2 regions of the Paenibacillus vulneris genome follow, and region 2 is predicted to be linked to the other one. Evidence: a T-box and tRNA genes for the amino acid it is inferred to sense, from the RefSeq annotation. Region 2 holds a T-box; the other holds one or more tRNA genes.

Region 1 (7,193 bases), on a different contig from region 2:
GAGGAGAAGCGCCGTAAGGGCATAGATCCTGATGAGCTTCCTATTCTATCCGGCGTTCCTCGCGAATTGCCGGGACTCATGAAGGCCTACAAGCTGCAGAAGAAGGCGGCGGCCGTCGGCTTTGACTGGTCGGAGCTGGGCGATGTGTTGAAAGTTGTCGAATCTGAGCTGGTCGAATTGCAGGAAGCTATTAGCTCCTTGTCGAAGAAAGAACAGCAGGAAGAACTCGGCGATCTGCTGTTCTCGATTGTAAATTTGGCTCGTTTCCTGAAGATCGAGCCCGAAGAAGCCATGTCTGACGCCAATCGCAAATTTTTTGACCGTTTTGGCTATATCGAGCGGCAGCTGCGTTTAAAGGGTAAATCTTTTGACCAAACTGATTTACAAGAGATGGAATCTTTGTGGCAGGAAGCAAAAAAAGTTTTATAAATCGACAACGGCTAGCAGGAATTTCCTGATGAACAAAGAATACATAGCATTAGTGTTATTTTGAGGAGGAAATGTATCCATGAACAAAACAGACTTGATTAACAACATCGCTGAGAAAAGCGGCATGACCAAGAAGGACGTTGAAACCGTTCTGAACAACTTCCTGGGCGAAGTAACCGAAGCTCTTTCCACCGGCGACAAAGTACAACTTATCGGCTTTGGCACCTTCGAAACTCGCAAGCGTTCCGGACGTACGGGCCGCAACCCGCAAACCGGTAAAGAAATCAACATTCCTGAATCCGTAGTTCCGGCTTTCAAAGCAGGTAACAAGCTTAAAGAAGCGGTAAAATAATGCGCCTTGATAAATTTCTCAAGGTGTCCAGGCTGATCAAGCGTCGTACGGTCGCCAAGGACGTGTCCGATCAAGGACGTGTTTGGATCAATGGAAAGGACGCCAAGCCAAGCAGTGCGGTTAAGGTCGGCGACGAGCTGAAAATTCAGTTCGGCCAGAAAATCGTAACCGTGCGTGTAGAACAGCTATCCGAATCGACCCGCAAGGAAGATGCGGCTGCTATGTACACGCTGCTTAGCGAGGAAGCTCGTAAAACCGAATTATGGTAACGCTAAAGAGACTGAATCCTTCAGTCTCTTTTTTGACCCCCCTAATAGAGTTAGAAGATGTCTATTTGGCGGTGAATCAGCTTCCAATTCCGGGCCTCACTTTGTGGGGTTATTTTGGTTCTATTTCGGGACATCCCTCCATATTTTTAAGTAAACAAGCTTTGCTCGTGAATGCTTGATGATTCCATGTTTCATAAGGCGGAGGGCAGTGTAACGAACCGGAGAGTTTACGTGTCGCCTTTGAAAACGGGTTGTACCAGAAAAAATCTTATGATCAAGGAACCCGTTTTCAACAGCGACCGGAGGTCGTTACACTGGCCCGCAGCCTGGCCGAAACATGTAATCCTTTGTTCATTCACGAGCAAAGCTGCCAGGAGGGATCGTATCATGGCAATCGAGCCGGGAAAAGTAAAACGCCAAGAAATCAAGATGCTGAACCGTAAGCTGCTTGAAGTATCCGGCGTCATGAATGTAGAGAGCTTTGATAGTGAGGAATTTTTGCTGGAAACCGAGTTTGGCTATCTTATGATTAAGGGGCAGAACCTGCATATCAAAAACTTGAGTTTGGAGCAGGGATTGGTTGCGATTGAAGGTTTGGTGAACGAGCTGGCCTATTTGGACACAAACTCCCAAGGTAAGCCCAAGGGATTTTTCGGTAAGCTGTTTAAGTGACCCTTCAGGTTCAATTCGTCACGATGGGTATGATGCTTCTTGGGGGACTTTCGCTAGGCGGACTTTTCGATCTGTATCGGGTGCTGGCCGGCCAGCTTCGAGCGCCCCGGTATGCCTATTACCTCCTTGACATCTTCTTTTGGTGCATCGGGACGCTCCTTATTTTCAAGCTGCTCTACATGAGCAATTTGGGACAAGTGCGGATGTTTATTTTTATCGGCTTGCTTGTTGGGGTGGGGATTTACTTTCTGCTGTTTAGCCGAACGGTGATTCGTGTCATTATGTGGATGATCCGATTGGTTCAGGCAACGATCCGTTTGGGAATACGGCTGTTCCGGGTATTTATTATCATTCCGTCGATTTGGCTATATAGGGCTACTGTCGTGTTTTTAGGATTTTTACTGGCCATAGCTATTTTCCTGTATAAAGTTATGCTACAATTACTCTATCCTATGTGGAAATTGCTGCTATGGCTCGTGAGGCCGCTCGGCAAGTGGTTCCGTATGCCTACATGGGTAAACCAAGCAGGTCGAAGCATTGCGTCATTCTTTCGTCGCTTTTTTTGACCGGATAAGGAGGATTGCACAGTTGACGCGAGCAGTTCCGGCAGTAAGCAAAGAGACAAAACCGAAACCGAATAACAAAGGCTCTTTTCGGAGACGCCGGTTAGTCCTCATTATTTTTGCATGCTTTATGAGCTGGGCTGGTGTAACTCTGTGGAATCAGATCGATAAGCTAAAGGACCGCAGCGAGAAAGTGATTGCTCTGGAGCAGAAGAAGAAGGAAACCGAGCAGGTGAACCAGGACAGCAAGCGGGAGATAGCAAGATTGAACGATCCTGAATATTTGGAACAAAAAATTAGAAAAGAGCTGCACTACGTGAAGCAGGGAGAAACTCTCTTTTATGTCCCGAAGGAACAAAAGTAAACAAGTGTCATAATCCTTCTGTTGACCGTATTGCGGCCAGTACGTTATAATCTGCATTGTCAGGGTTTTTGTTACCATCGTAAGAATGGTCTCGTTATCTTTTTACGGGCTGTATCTTATTGGCAATAAGGCCTACCTCTAAGCGCGGTCGCTCATCTTCGAAAGGCCTCGATAGAGGTTTTCTCAATTATTTAAGGGAGGAACATTTTACTTTATGGCAATTGAAGTGGGCAGCAAGCTGGAAGGAAAAGTAACGGGCATTACTCACTTTGGGGCGTTTGTAGAGCTGCCTGAGGGCGGTACCGGCCTTGTGCACATCTCGGAGATAGCAGACAACTATGTTAAAGATGTTAATGATCATCTGAAGTTGAATGACATGGTTACCGTCAAAGTGATTAATGTGGACAAAGACGGCAAAATCGGGTTATCGATTAAGCAAGCCGTAGATAAACCGGTAGAAACAGCGAGGCCCGCTCGTTTTGAAAGACCTAGTGGCGGTTCCAGTGGCGGCGGCAATTTTGGCGGCGGTGATCGTGGAGATCGTGGACCACGAGGCGGTGGCGGCGGTTTTGGTGGCCGTGGAGGCGACCGTGGTGGCCGTGGGGGTAAACCTCCTGCTGGCAAGTTAACATTCGAAGACAAAGTGTCACGCTTTTTGAAAGATAGCGAAGAACGTATTTCGTCCCTGAAGAAGAATACAGAAGGTAAACGTGGAGGCCGAGGAGCACGACGCGATTAATGATACAAAGTAAGCCGTACGGGCATGTGAATGCTTGTACGGTTTTTTTAACTCTATAAGACTTCACGGAAAAAGATCTGAATCAGCATCGAAGCCAAATCCTCACTTTTGTGGGGTTCATTCGGGGCTCCCCGCAAAGTACTTGAATCAGCATCGAAGCTAAAACCCCACTTTGTGGGGTCTAACACCAGCTATCTTGACAAACGCTGCGGCGGTAGTATATAATTCTGATTGTTGTGGCGGTGTAGCTCAGCTGGCTAGAGCGTACGGTTCATACCCGTGAGGTCGGGGGTTCGATCCCCTTCGCCGCTATAGAAGATACAAGAAGACACCCTTTCCGAAATCCGATTTCGGGAAGGGTATTTTTCGTTGTCATGTAGCATTTTGTGGCTCATCCAAAATACCTGAACCAGCTTCGATGCCAATGCCTGCTTTGCGAAGCTATTTTTTTTCAGCAATTTCGTTATTAGCTCCGTGCTCTGGCAGAATTCGTGTCATTCCATGGCAAGTGGTGAGACGTTTCGGGCGAATCTTGACCATGTGACCATTTTAAGCTCAGGGGAGTGGAAAGTTGTGGAATAATATCCCAATCCATGTCGGCCGATGAATCCTGTTTCAGTTGTTTTGTCGTATCGTTAAAGAGCCCCCGGTGAATCGACACCATGTAACGGCAATAGAGGAGGCTTGACCAGTTCATAAGCCGAACGCTTGTTTGGATATGTGATAAATTCCGTACCCTGCCATAGTCCTTCACGGCCGTCTATATAAGGGCTGGCGCCGACTCGGCCCGGCTTCTTTTTTTTGTCGGAAAAAACTTTTGCTCTACCAACTCATTCTGACAAACTTTATAGTAGACTGCCCATATACTAGAACCACTAAATAGTCTATGGGTGGTGTTCAGGAAATATGCAAAGAAAATTAAATGCCGGTCAAGTTGGAATCGTTTGGAGTCGTTGGATGCAATCAGGGAAAAGCCGTATTACCAGCATCGTCGTGGAAAATCGCTTGGTTCAATCCGTCGTTGCCAAAAAATGGTCCATTCTTCTTTTGTTTATGGCATTTTTATTGGGAAGGGCAATGATCCTGGATCAGCTGGCGCCGTTCGCCGTAGCCTTCTTTGCGGTCATGTATTTCTTGCGAAGGGAGCTGCTGTTCTGGGCGGGGACCTTCCTGCTGGCCGGCAGCATCTTCTCGGCTGCTCCTGCACACGCAGGCTATATTGCTGCACAGATGCTCGTCTTTCTTCTCATCCAAAAAGGGGTCGAGAGGTTTGAACGATCCGATATTTCTTATGCACCGGTCATTGTATTTTTCTCCACCTTCTTCGTCCAGCTCTTTGCCAGCTTGGTCAATACGCAGCTGAGTGGTTATGCGTTCTTGATGATTGGAGTGGAGTCGCTGCTCAGCCTCATACTGACGCATATCTTTTTGCAGGCGATTCCGGTGTTTACCTTAACCCGCAAAAATTACAGCTTAAAGAACGAGGAAGTCATATGCCTTATTATTCTTCTCGCTTCCGTGATGACAGGGACTGTGGGCTGGTTGGTGGGGCCGGTTACCGTAGAGCATGTACTGTCACGCTATCTCATATTGCTGTTCGCCCTGGTGGGAGGGGCTCCGTTAGGGGCATCCGTCGGGGTCATTACCGGATTAATCCTTAGTCTTGCCAATACCAATGCCATCTACCAGATGAGTCTTCTTGCTTTTGCCGGTATGCTGGCAGGCTTATTGAAGGAGGGAAACAAACTCGCGGTATCGCTCGGCATGCTGCTGGGCTCATCTATTCTCACGATTTATATCGGGAACCAATCGGAAGTGTTGAATTCAACCTGGGAATCGCTGGCTGCCGTTATTTTATTCATCTTTACACCGAAAGCGGTAATTCAAATGCTGGCCAAATATGTGCCCGGCACTCAGGAAAATTTGAAATCCCAGCATGACTATGCCAAACGGGTGAGAGATGTTACGGCAAGCCGCGTGGAGCAATTCAGCGAGGTGTTCCGCCAGCTGTCGCGCAGCTTCAAGCAAATTACGGCGGATGTGCAGCCGCTTCAGAAGGAGGAGGAGGTCGGGCATTTTATGAATTCGGTCGCTGAGCAGTCCTGCAAGGGCTGCTGGAAGCGAAGCCAATGCTGGGATGATAAATTTTATCAAACCTATAAATTTATGACCGATATGATGACGGAGGTGGAGGTCAGGGGGCCGCTCGCAAGAAAGCATATTTTGCCTCAATGGAAAAAGCACTGCATTAAGCCGGATCAAGTGCTTGAGGTGATGAAGCATCAGTACAGCCTGTACAAGAACGATCAGCATTGGAAAAAACAGATCATGGAGAGCCGCCAGCTGGTGGCGGAGCAGCTATCTGGGGTCTCGCAGGTGATGGAGGACTTGGCCAAGGAAATCAAACGGGAGGGCCAGGAGCTGTTCATGCAGGAGGAACAGATTCGCAGCGCATTGGAGGAGCTGGGGCTATCCATCCACAGCATCGACATTATAAGTCTGGACGAAGGGAACGTGGAAATCGAAATTATCCATCAATTCACGAAAGGATTTGATGAATGCCGCAAAATCATAGCACCATTGCTTTCTGAAATATTAGGAGAGCATATTGCCGTCAAGAATGAACAGGCGCTTGAACGCAAGGAGGGGTACAGCACTGTAGTGTTCGGCTCGGCTAAGGAATATGAAGTCGAGACCGGTATTGCCGGCGCCGCCAAGAACGGCGATTTGCTGTCGGGAGACAGCTTCAGCGCCGTAGAGCTCGGCAACGGGAAGTTTGCCGTCGCTTTAAGCGACGGCATGGGGAATGGTGAACGGGCCCGGGCGGAGAGCAGCGCGGCACTCAGCATATTGCAGCAGCTGCTGCAATCGGGCATGGAGGAGAAGCTTGCGATCAAATCCGTCAATTCCGTTCTGATGCTGCGCTCGTCTGATGAAATGTATGCGACAGTGGATGTTGCACTGATCGATTTATATAATGCGAATACGACCTTCTTGAAGATTGGTTCGACGCCAAGCTTTATTAAGCGCGGCTCGGAGGTATTCCCCATTTCGGCAAATAATTTGCCGGTAGGGATCGTGAACGACATTGATGTCGATCTGGTAAGCCTGCCGCTGCAGCCTGGGGATATTCTGATTATGATGACCGATGGGATTTACGATGCGCCGGGCCATGCTGTCAATAAGGAGCTTTGGATGAAGCGGGTGCTGTCGGAAATCCATACTGATGTTCCGCAGGAGTTTGCGGATATTTTGCTCGAGCGGGTCGTCCGCTACCATCACGGCAATATATATGACGATATGACCGTCGTTGTCGCCCGCGTGGAGAAATACCAGCCGGAATGGGCAACGTTCCGATGGCCCGGGCTGCAGCGGATTGAACGCCCCAAGACGGTCAGTTAACCTATGGACAGGCGCTTTCTTCTCTGACTGAGAGGAAGTGCCTTTTTGCCGCGGCCTGTCGACTTCTCCCTTAAGTTTAGGAATCTCGCAAAATGGAAAAACTAGAGATCATACTATTCGTTATAGGGAGGAAGAGGCATTTATGAAGCAAATTATTTTAATAACGGACGGCTGCTCCAACGTGGGCGTCAGTCCTGTCATTGCCGCCGCACACGCCAAGGCGGAAGGGATTATCGTCAATGTTATCGGTTTGATCGATTCTAGTGAAATCGGGGAGCATGGCATAGAGGAAATCAACGAGACGGCCAGCGCGGGAGGCGGGCTCAGCCGTATAGTGAACGCATCCGAGCTCTCGCAAACGGTTCAAATGATGACGCGTAAAACGGTAGTGCAAACCATTCAG
Region 2 (7,193 bases):
CTTCGGGAACCGGAAATAACACTAGAGAACTAAGCAGCATGATGGCCAGCAGAAAGCCGGCTCCGCGAATAAAAAAAGCTCGCAACGAGTTGAACATGGTGGATCCCTCCGCATAATCTATTAATTTGACTTACTAGACTATATGGGAGACCTCTGCATCATATGCCTCAATAATTGTTATTTATGTGGTAAAAAAAGAGCAGCCTTGCCCGGGACAGGCAGCTGCTCTTAGGAGTTACGCTTGTTTCATGTTTCATAGAAAAGGACATTCTCATAGAAGCCGCCAGACCGCTCCGAAACTATCATGACAAGTTATTCTTGATAAATTCCAGCGCTTCCTCGACATGATGCTTGATTCTTACCTTACGCCACTGCTTTACCAAGATTCCGTCTTTATCGATTATAAATGTGGACCGCTCCACACCCATATATTGTTTGCCGTATAAGGTTTTCAGCTGCCAAACCTCGTACAGCTCGGCAACCCGGTGATCCTCGTCCGATAGCAGCAGGAACGGCAGGCCGTACTTTTCGATGAACTTGGTATGCCGGTTCACCGGATCCGGACTGATCCCTATAATCACCGTGTTCTGTTCCTCGAACAAATCCGCACGGTCCCGCAAATCGCAAGCCTGCGTGGTGCAGGTCGGCGTCATATCCTTCGGATAAAAGTAAAGCAATACATGCTTTCCCCGAAAATCGGATAGCTTGACAGGCTGTCCGCTGGAGGAAGGCAGCTCAAAATCTGGCGCTTGCTGTCCGCATTCCAATGTCATAAGTATTCTCCTTTGTAGCGTATGTCACGTCGAGTATACCGCTATTAAGGATTTTTCACAAACCGCTCAGCGCACAGACGATGTTTCCTTGAATGCTTGTAAGGAGGCCTTCAGCTTAGCCAAGCCTGCATCGTTCGACTCTATCGGCTGGTCGGACCGGACAGCGGCGATAGCTTGGATAAGCATTCGCTCCGGCATGAAATCATCCTCATGATTGGATGCTGTAATAGCCATGATCATTTCCATGTCAGGGACGACGAAAATTCGTTGTCCGCCCGAGCCTGCCGCATAGAATACGTCGTGATGAACCGGTGTCTCCCCGGGAACGACGATAGCCTTCAGCCACCATAAGTACCCAAAGCCGCCCTCCGTACCGTCATCATACATTTCGGCCGCCTGCTGCAGGACGGATGCTTCCACCCATTCTCCACTCACAATCTGATAATTCTCCCATCTGCCATGATGCAGGTACATGAGTCCGAATTTGGCCATATCCCTGCAGGTCATATGGAGTCCCCAGGCCCCTATAAGATTGCCCTGCGGATCCTGCCCCCAGGATACGTTCGTAATGCCCATAGGATCAAATATGTTGATTTTGGCCAGTACGCTGAGCGGAATACCAGTCGATTTCTGTGCAAGAACGGACAGCAGATGGGCATTTCCGTTGCTGTATCTGAACATGGTGCCCGGTTTGGCCGCCATGGGCCGCTCCAGAATATACCGGCCCCAGTCCGGCGAATGGTCCATTTCGTAAGAAGAACGCTCCTGCCTGTTGTCCCAGTCAATACCCGATGTCATGGAGAGCAGCTGCCCGATAGTAATTTTCGATTTCAACGGATCGAGAGGCATTTCGGGAACCAGCTCCTGTAAGGTCTGGTCCTCTCTTAATGTACCTTGATCTACCGCCATACCGATCAGTGCGGATGTAACGCTTTTCGTAACCGAGAACATCGGATGGCGTTGATCTGCGTCCCAGTCACGGTTATACCCCTCAGCCGCCAAATAGCCGTTACGAACCAGAACGAATCCGTCAATCTGCTCGTCCTTAAATTCTTCGACCATCTGCGCAAGAGCGGCTGAATCGAGCCCCAGCTCTTCGGGCGCGGCCGATCTCCATTCTTCTGTCGGCCAATAATCAAGCTGCTTCTCTTTGCGTATATGTTCAATAATTCCTTCCTGTGAGTAAGGAATGCTCTCCTTGGAAGCCTTCGTTACATAAGGAGCATTCCCTTTGCCCGACGATGGAGTTGCGGCAAGCATATTGGATAATAAAAATTTCGAAGCCGAATGACCTTGCATTGCTTTCGCTTTTGCTTTGGCTTGTTGCTGGGATTTATTTTTTTTCTTGTTTCTTTTTAGCATGAATTCCCCTCCAAATCCTATGGATAAATCCGATTAAATGTAGCATCTGTAGCCATTCTCTCTTTTATGTGGCAGCAGCGCTTCCGCCCTTTTTCCGGGCAAATAAGGCAATAGGCCCCCCATTTTTTCACGAGCGGCCTGATGCTGTATGGTTATTTTTTTGTAATAAGGCTTTGAAGAGACGGAGTCAGTTCATCCTTCAGCTTGGCTATAAGCTGTTCGTCCGTTATCCCCTTGCCGGAGGCAATCTCCGAAAGGCTTTTGCCGTCCTTCAGCTCCTTTTTGAGCTCCTGCTTGGTTATTCCCAGTGCTTCGGCCAATTGCTCAGCCTTCAAGGATTTCCCCAACTTTACCGGCAGCTTCGTTTTTTCCGTATGCTCTTTGGCCTGGTAGCCTGCTTCATTGACAATTTTCTGAATCTGCTGAGCCGCCTTCTTGTTCAGTGAATCGGCTTCCTCCTGGGTAATCTGGCTGCTTGCCAGTGCATTGTTAATAATGCCTGACGTCTCTTCCTTCAGCTTGCTTATTAATTCCTCAGGGCTTTTCCCTTGCTCTGTCGCAACACTCGCCAGCGATTTGCCATCCTTGAGCGCCTCGTTCAAGTCTTCATAATCCATGTCCAGAATCCCCGACGCCTTAACGACGATGAGATTCAACTCCAGATTGACGCGCTTGGACAGCGGCACAGAGGTATTAACCGGAGCCGTAATGACCGTATCGGAATCGCTGTCATCGTCGGCATAAGCCGGATGGGTGATCATTCCGCCGAATCCGGTAATAAGCAAAGCTGCGGCTACCGTTCCCGCCATCATTTTTTGTTTCATGGATTTCATCGTTCTCTCCACCTTATCCGTAGAAATGCTTCTCTTTATTTGTGAAAGCTGACTTTCTCTTACAAGGATCATTATAGAGCCCAGTTATGAACTAACTTTTACGCCAACATGAATGCCAGCTTAAAGTTTGCTTAAAATTCCCATTACGGCTTGCGAGATGAGATGAATTTATCCGACAGCCCATTGATAAAAAGCGAATTTCTGGATATAATGGTTCATCAAAGGAATACGACAAAGGCAGCGAAGAGAAAGAGTAGTGGGATTCCCTTCTTTGAACAGAGAGCTCCGGCAGCTGAAAAGGAGTAAAGAAGCATCCGACGAACATGGTCTCTGAGCCGTGCATCGAAATCCGTTCCGCTTGAACTTCAAGCTGGATGGAAGTAGGCTGCACCGGGGGCGCCCGTTAAAGCGCTAGGGTATAATCACCTTAAGTTAAGGTGCCGTACCTGAAGAGGTCCGCTTGCTGTGAGGCGCGGATAAATTGAGGTGGTAACACGTGAGTAGATAGCTCTCGTCCTTTTTGGGGACGGGAGTTTTTTTGTTATTCAACTACTATTAGGGAGGAATAAATTCATGACTATTTTTATTGGAGGCGCTTGGCCGTATGCGAACGGTTCTTTGCACTTGGGGAGAGTGGCAAGCTTGCTGCCGGGAGATATTTTGGCCCGCTATTTCAGACAAAAAGGAGAAAGAGTGCTCTACGTGTCGGGCAGTGACTGTCATGGAGCACCTATATCCATCCGGGCTGGCCAGGAAGGGGTTGAGCCGTCAACCATAACGGACCGGTTCCACGAGGAGTTCACGGAGTGCTTCCGAAAGCTTGGTTTTTCCTACGACCTTTACACACGGACCGACCATCCGTTTCATCACAAGGTGGTGCAAGAGCTGTTCTTGAAGCTGTTGGAGCGAGGGTATCTGTATAAGCAAGCGGTAGAACAAACGTACTGTCCGGGATGCGAGCAATTTTTGCCAGACCGCTATGTGGAAGGGCTTTGTCCGCACTGCGGAAGCCAGGCGAGGGGAGATCAATGCGATGCCTGCTCCGCCCTGCTTGACCCGCTGGAGCTTCGCGAACCGAAGTGCAAGCTATGTAAGCAGTCACCGGACGTAAAGCATACGGATCATTATTTTCTCGCGTTATCCAAGCTACAGGAGCAGCTGCAAGCCTATGTGGAACAAAGCACAGGCTGGCGAGACAACGCCGTTCAGCTGACGAAGCGGTACTTGGAGGAAGGTCTGCACGACCGCGCAGCGACCCGCGACTTGGCATGGGGGATCGATGTTCCTCTCGAAGGCTTCGAGGGTAAAAAAATTTATGTATGGATCGAAGCCGTCAGCGGCTACTTGTCAGCCAGCATGCAGTGGGCGGCAGAGACGAATTCGGACTGGGAGCCGTTCTGGTCGGAGCAAGCGACGGCTTATTATGTGCACGGGAAGGATAACGTCCCTTTCCATTCCTTGATTCTTCCTGCGATCCTGCTCGGTGCAGGCCCTCTGCATCTTCCCGACCGCATCCTGTCGAGCGAATATTTAACGCTGGAAGGCAGGAAGTTCTCCACGAGCCGCAACTGGGCCGTCTGGCTGCCCTATATGCTCGAACGGTACCATCCGGATTCCTTACGATATTTCTTGACGGTGAATGGGCCGGAGCAGCGTGATACGGATTTTTCATGGAACGCCTTCATTCACAGCCACAATGGTGAGCTTCTGGGCGCTTTCGGCAACTTCGTCCATCGCAATCTCATGTTCCTGATGAAATCCTTTCATAGAGAGGTGCCTGATGGGCAAATGGATGAGACGGTTCGCGTGCGGCTGGAGGCATTATATGCGCAAACCGGAGCTCTGCTTGAGGCCGGGAAGTGCAAAGCGGCGCTTGAGAACCTCTTTGCCTTTGTCCGCAGCGCCAACAAATATTTCGATGAGCAGAGGCCCTGGCTTCAAGTCATAGAAGCTCCCGCTGCCGGAGTGAATACCTTATACACCTGCGTACAGATCATCGCCAACCTGTCGAGCTTGCTTGCACCCTTTCTGCCGTTCTCCTGCAGCAGCATCCGTTCGTTCCTTGCCATCAAGGAGCCTTCCTGGAGCTATTTCGAGGCTCCATCCGGTACCCGGCTGCAATCGCCTGAGGCGTTATTCGAAAGAATCGAGACCAGCCGGATCGATGAGGAAATGGAGCGATTACAGAGCGGCCGCCTTCCTGATGCATAACAAAGAGGCTGAACGTACGCTCAGCCGAACCGGTAACCGCTCATCCTCTACAGGATGCCGCGGTTGAAAACCTAAGTTCAGAAGTTGCGTCGTATCAGCCTCTTTAGTGGAGATTTAGGAACCTGCGCCGCGGTACCGCTTGACGCCATAGTTCCAAATGAGCAGGGCGATCGTCAGGAACACCGCTCCGACAACCGGCGTGAGCAGCGCGAAGGTCCCCCAATGGGCCCGGTCCAGAAAATACGCTGCAGGATAAAAGCCGACGAAGCCGAATGGAAGAATCCACGTCAGCAGCAAGCCGATGAGCTTGTTATAAATCGTCATCGGATAGCGGCCATAGTTCTGGATATTCCACAATAAAGGCAATATGCCTGTCGGGGAGTCCGAGAAAAACGACAGCGACGTGAAGAAAACATAGATGCCGCCGTAGATCATGATCGAGCCGGCAACCAGCAGCACGAAGATGAACGGATCGTACCAAGCCAATCCCAGACCCAGATGCGACCAGGAATATACCATAATGAGAAAACCGGTGAGTGCGCTGAACAGCGAGGAAGGGTCCATATTCTCCAGCATCAGCTGAACCAGGTTATAGGCGGGCCGCGTCAGGATGCGGTCCATCTCCCCCTTCACAATGTATCGCTCACTAAAGTTCCACAAATTAAAAAAGGTTATAAAAATACCGTATGGCACCATAAAGTAACCGTAGATAAACAAGATTTGCTGCTCGTTCCAATCCCCGATGAGCTGCGTATGCTGGAATACAACCAGGATAAAAAACAAGTTCAGCCCGTTGAACATCAGATCGGACAGCACTTCAATCCAGAAGTCGGAGCGGTACTCCATTCTTGTTTTCATGTAATTTTTCAAGTAGTCGATAAGCAAGCCGGCATAAAACATCGTCTCAACCTCCCTGCACGAACAGCCGTGCCCGCGCCCCGCGCCATAAAATAACCAGAGGCACGATGAGCAGCACAAACCACAAAAGCTGTACGCCCAGCACTTCATATACGGCACTACCGGTTACTTTGCCTGTGAACACGGCTCCGGGCAAATAAGTAATTGCTTGAAAAGGCAGCAGCTTCAACAGCCCTTCCGCCCACCCCGGGAAGAACGAAACCGGAACGACCAGCCCGGAGAAAAGATCGACGGCAACCCGCTTCATGCGCATCATGCCCTCATTATTTTCAAGAAAGAACGCGAAGAGTCCGGTAATAATATTGATCTGCGAATTGATTAAAAAGCTCATAAACAGCATGAGCAGGAAGATTCCCCACACTCCGGGATCCGTAGGCAGACTAACCGGAAATAAGAACGAAACAATAACCATCCCCGGCGTGGAGAACAACAGCAAACGAAATACGCCTTCGCCCAAGCCCTGCATCATTTTTACAATAATATAGTTATAAGGGCGGATAAATTGGATAGCTACGCTGCCGTCCTTGATTTCATTGGCAATCTCCCGGTCCAGATTGTTGAAATAAAACGCGCGGGCCATCCAGGACACGGCCACATAGGTCGTCATTTGAGCTACGGTCATGCCGCCTAAGGATTCGCTGGCTCCATAAATGGCCTTCCACAAAAAATAATAGGCTCCAATATTTAGGGCATAAATGATAATACCGCTGTAATAGTTAACACGATAAGCAAGCATCATTAAAAAACGGATGCGGATCATATCCAGATAAGCATTAAGCATGAACGTTCACTCCCTGCTCCGCCGCCGCTGTAACGGTCTTGGCTTCAGCCGAGCCGGACTTATAAATTTCTCGCACGATATCATCGGTATTCGTCTCTACGATCTTGATGTCATCAATACTCATCACACCGACAATACGGCTCAGCACCTCGGACACGTTGGCTTTTTCCAGAGGAATCCATACCTTGGCGTTCCGGCTGCTCTCGAGCGTCCATTCCACCTCAAGCCCTCGGGTCAGCTCGCCAAGCTGCTCGAGGGATACCGGATCGGTAAACTGAAGGATGACTTCCTTGCCTTTCCCCCAGGTTGCCTTGA

What was found. A T-box is a leader RNA that pairs with one kind of tRNA and senses whether it is charged. The one in region 2 lies ahead of metG (methionine--tRNA ligase), so its partner is inferred to be a tRNA-Met.
Region 1: it encodes a tRNA-Met, which carries the amino acid that the T-box ahead of metG (methionine--tRNA ligase) is inferred to sense. The anticodon was not compared.

The regions. Positions count from the first base shown of each region.
Region 1 is NZ_BAABJG010000037.1:21,991-29,183, reverse strand. Features, by position in the region: gene yabN (bifunctional methyltransferase/pyrophosphohydrolase YabN) at 1-429, shown strand, start outside; gene ABEA66_RS28535 (HU family DNA-binding protein) at 509-781, shown strand; gene ABEA66_RS28530 (RNA-binding S4 domain-containing protein) at 781-1,050, shown strand; gene yabP (sporulation protein YabP) at 1,438-1,722, shown strand; gene yabQ (spore cortex biosynthesis protein YabQ) at 1,719-2,288, shown strand; gene ABEA66_RS28515 (FtsB family cell division protein) at 2,311-2,649, shown strand; gene ABEA66_RS28510 (S1 domain-containing RNA-binding protein) at 2,864-3,388, shown strand; tRNA gene ABEA66_RS28505 (tRNA-Met) at 3,627-3,700, shown strand; gene spoIIE (stage II sporulation protein E) at 4,346-6,790, shown strand; gene ABEA66_RS28495 (vWA domain-containing protein) at 6,933-7,193, shown strand, end outside.
Region 2 is NZ_BAABJG010000002.1:68,563-75,755, reverse strand. Features, by position in the region: gene ABEA66_RS00825 (polysaccharide deacetylase family protein) at 1-97, opposite strand, end outside; gene bcp (thioredoxin-dependent thiol peroxidase) at 303-773, opposite strand; gene ABEA66_RS00815 (serine hydrolase domain-containing protein) at 840-2,135, opposite strand; gene ABEA66_RS00810 (hypothetical protein) at 2,288-2,968, opposite strand; T-box leader at 3,200-3,490, shown strand; gene metG (methionine--tRNA ligase) at 3,542-5,179, shown strand; gene ABEA66_RS00800 (ABC transporter permease) at 5,294-6,079, opposite strand; gene ABEA66_RS00795 (ABC transporter permease) at 6,084-6,878, opposite strand; gene ABEA66_RS00790 (ABC transporter ATP-binding protein) at 6,871-7,193, opposite strand, start outside.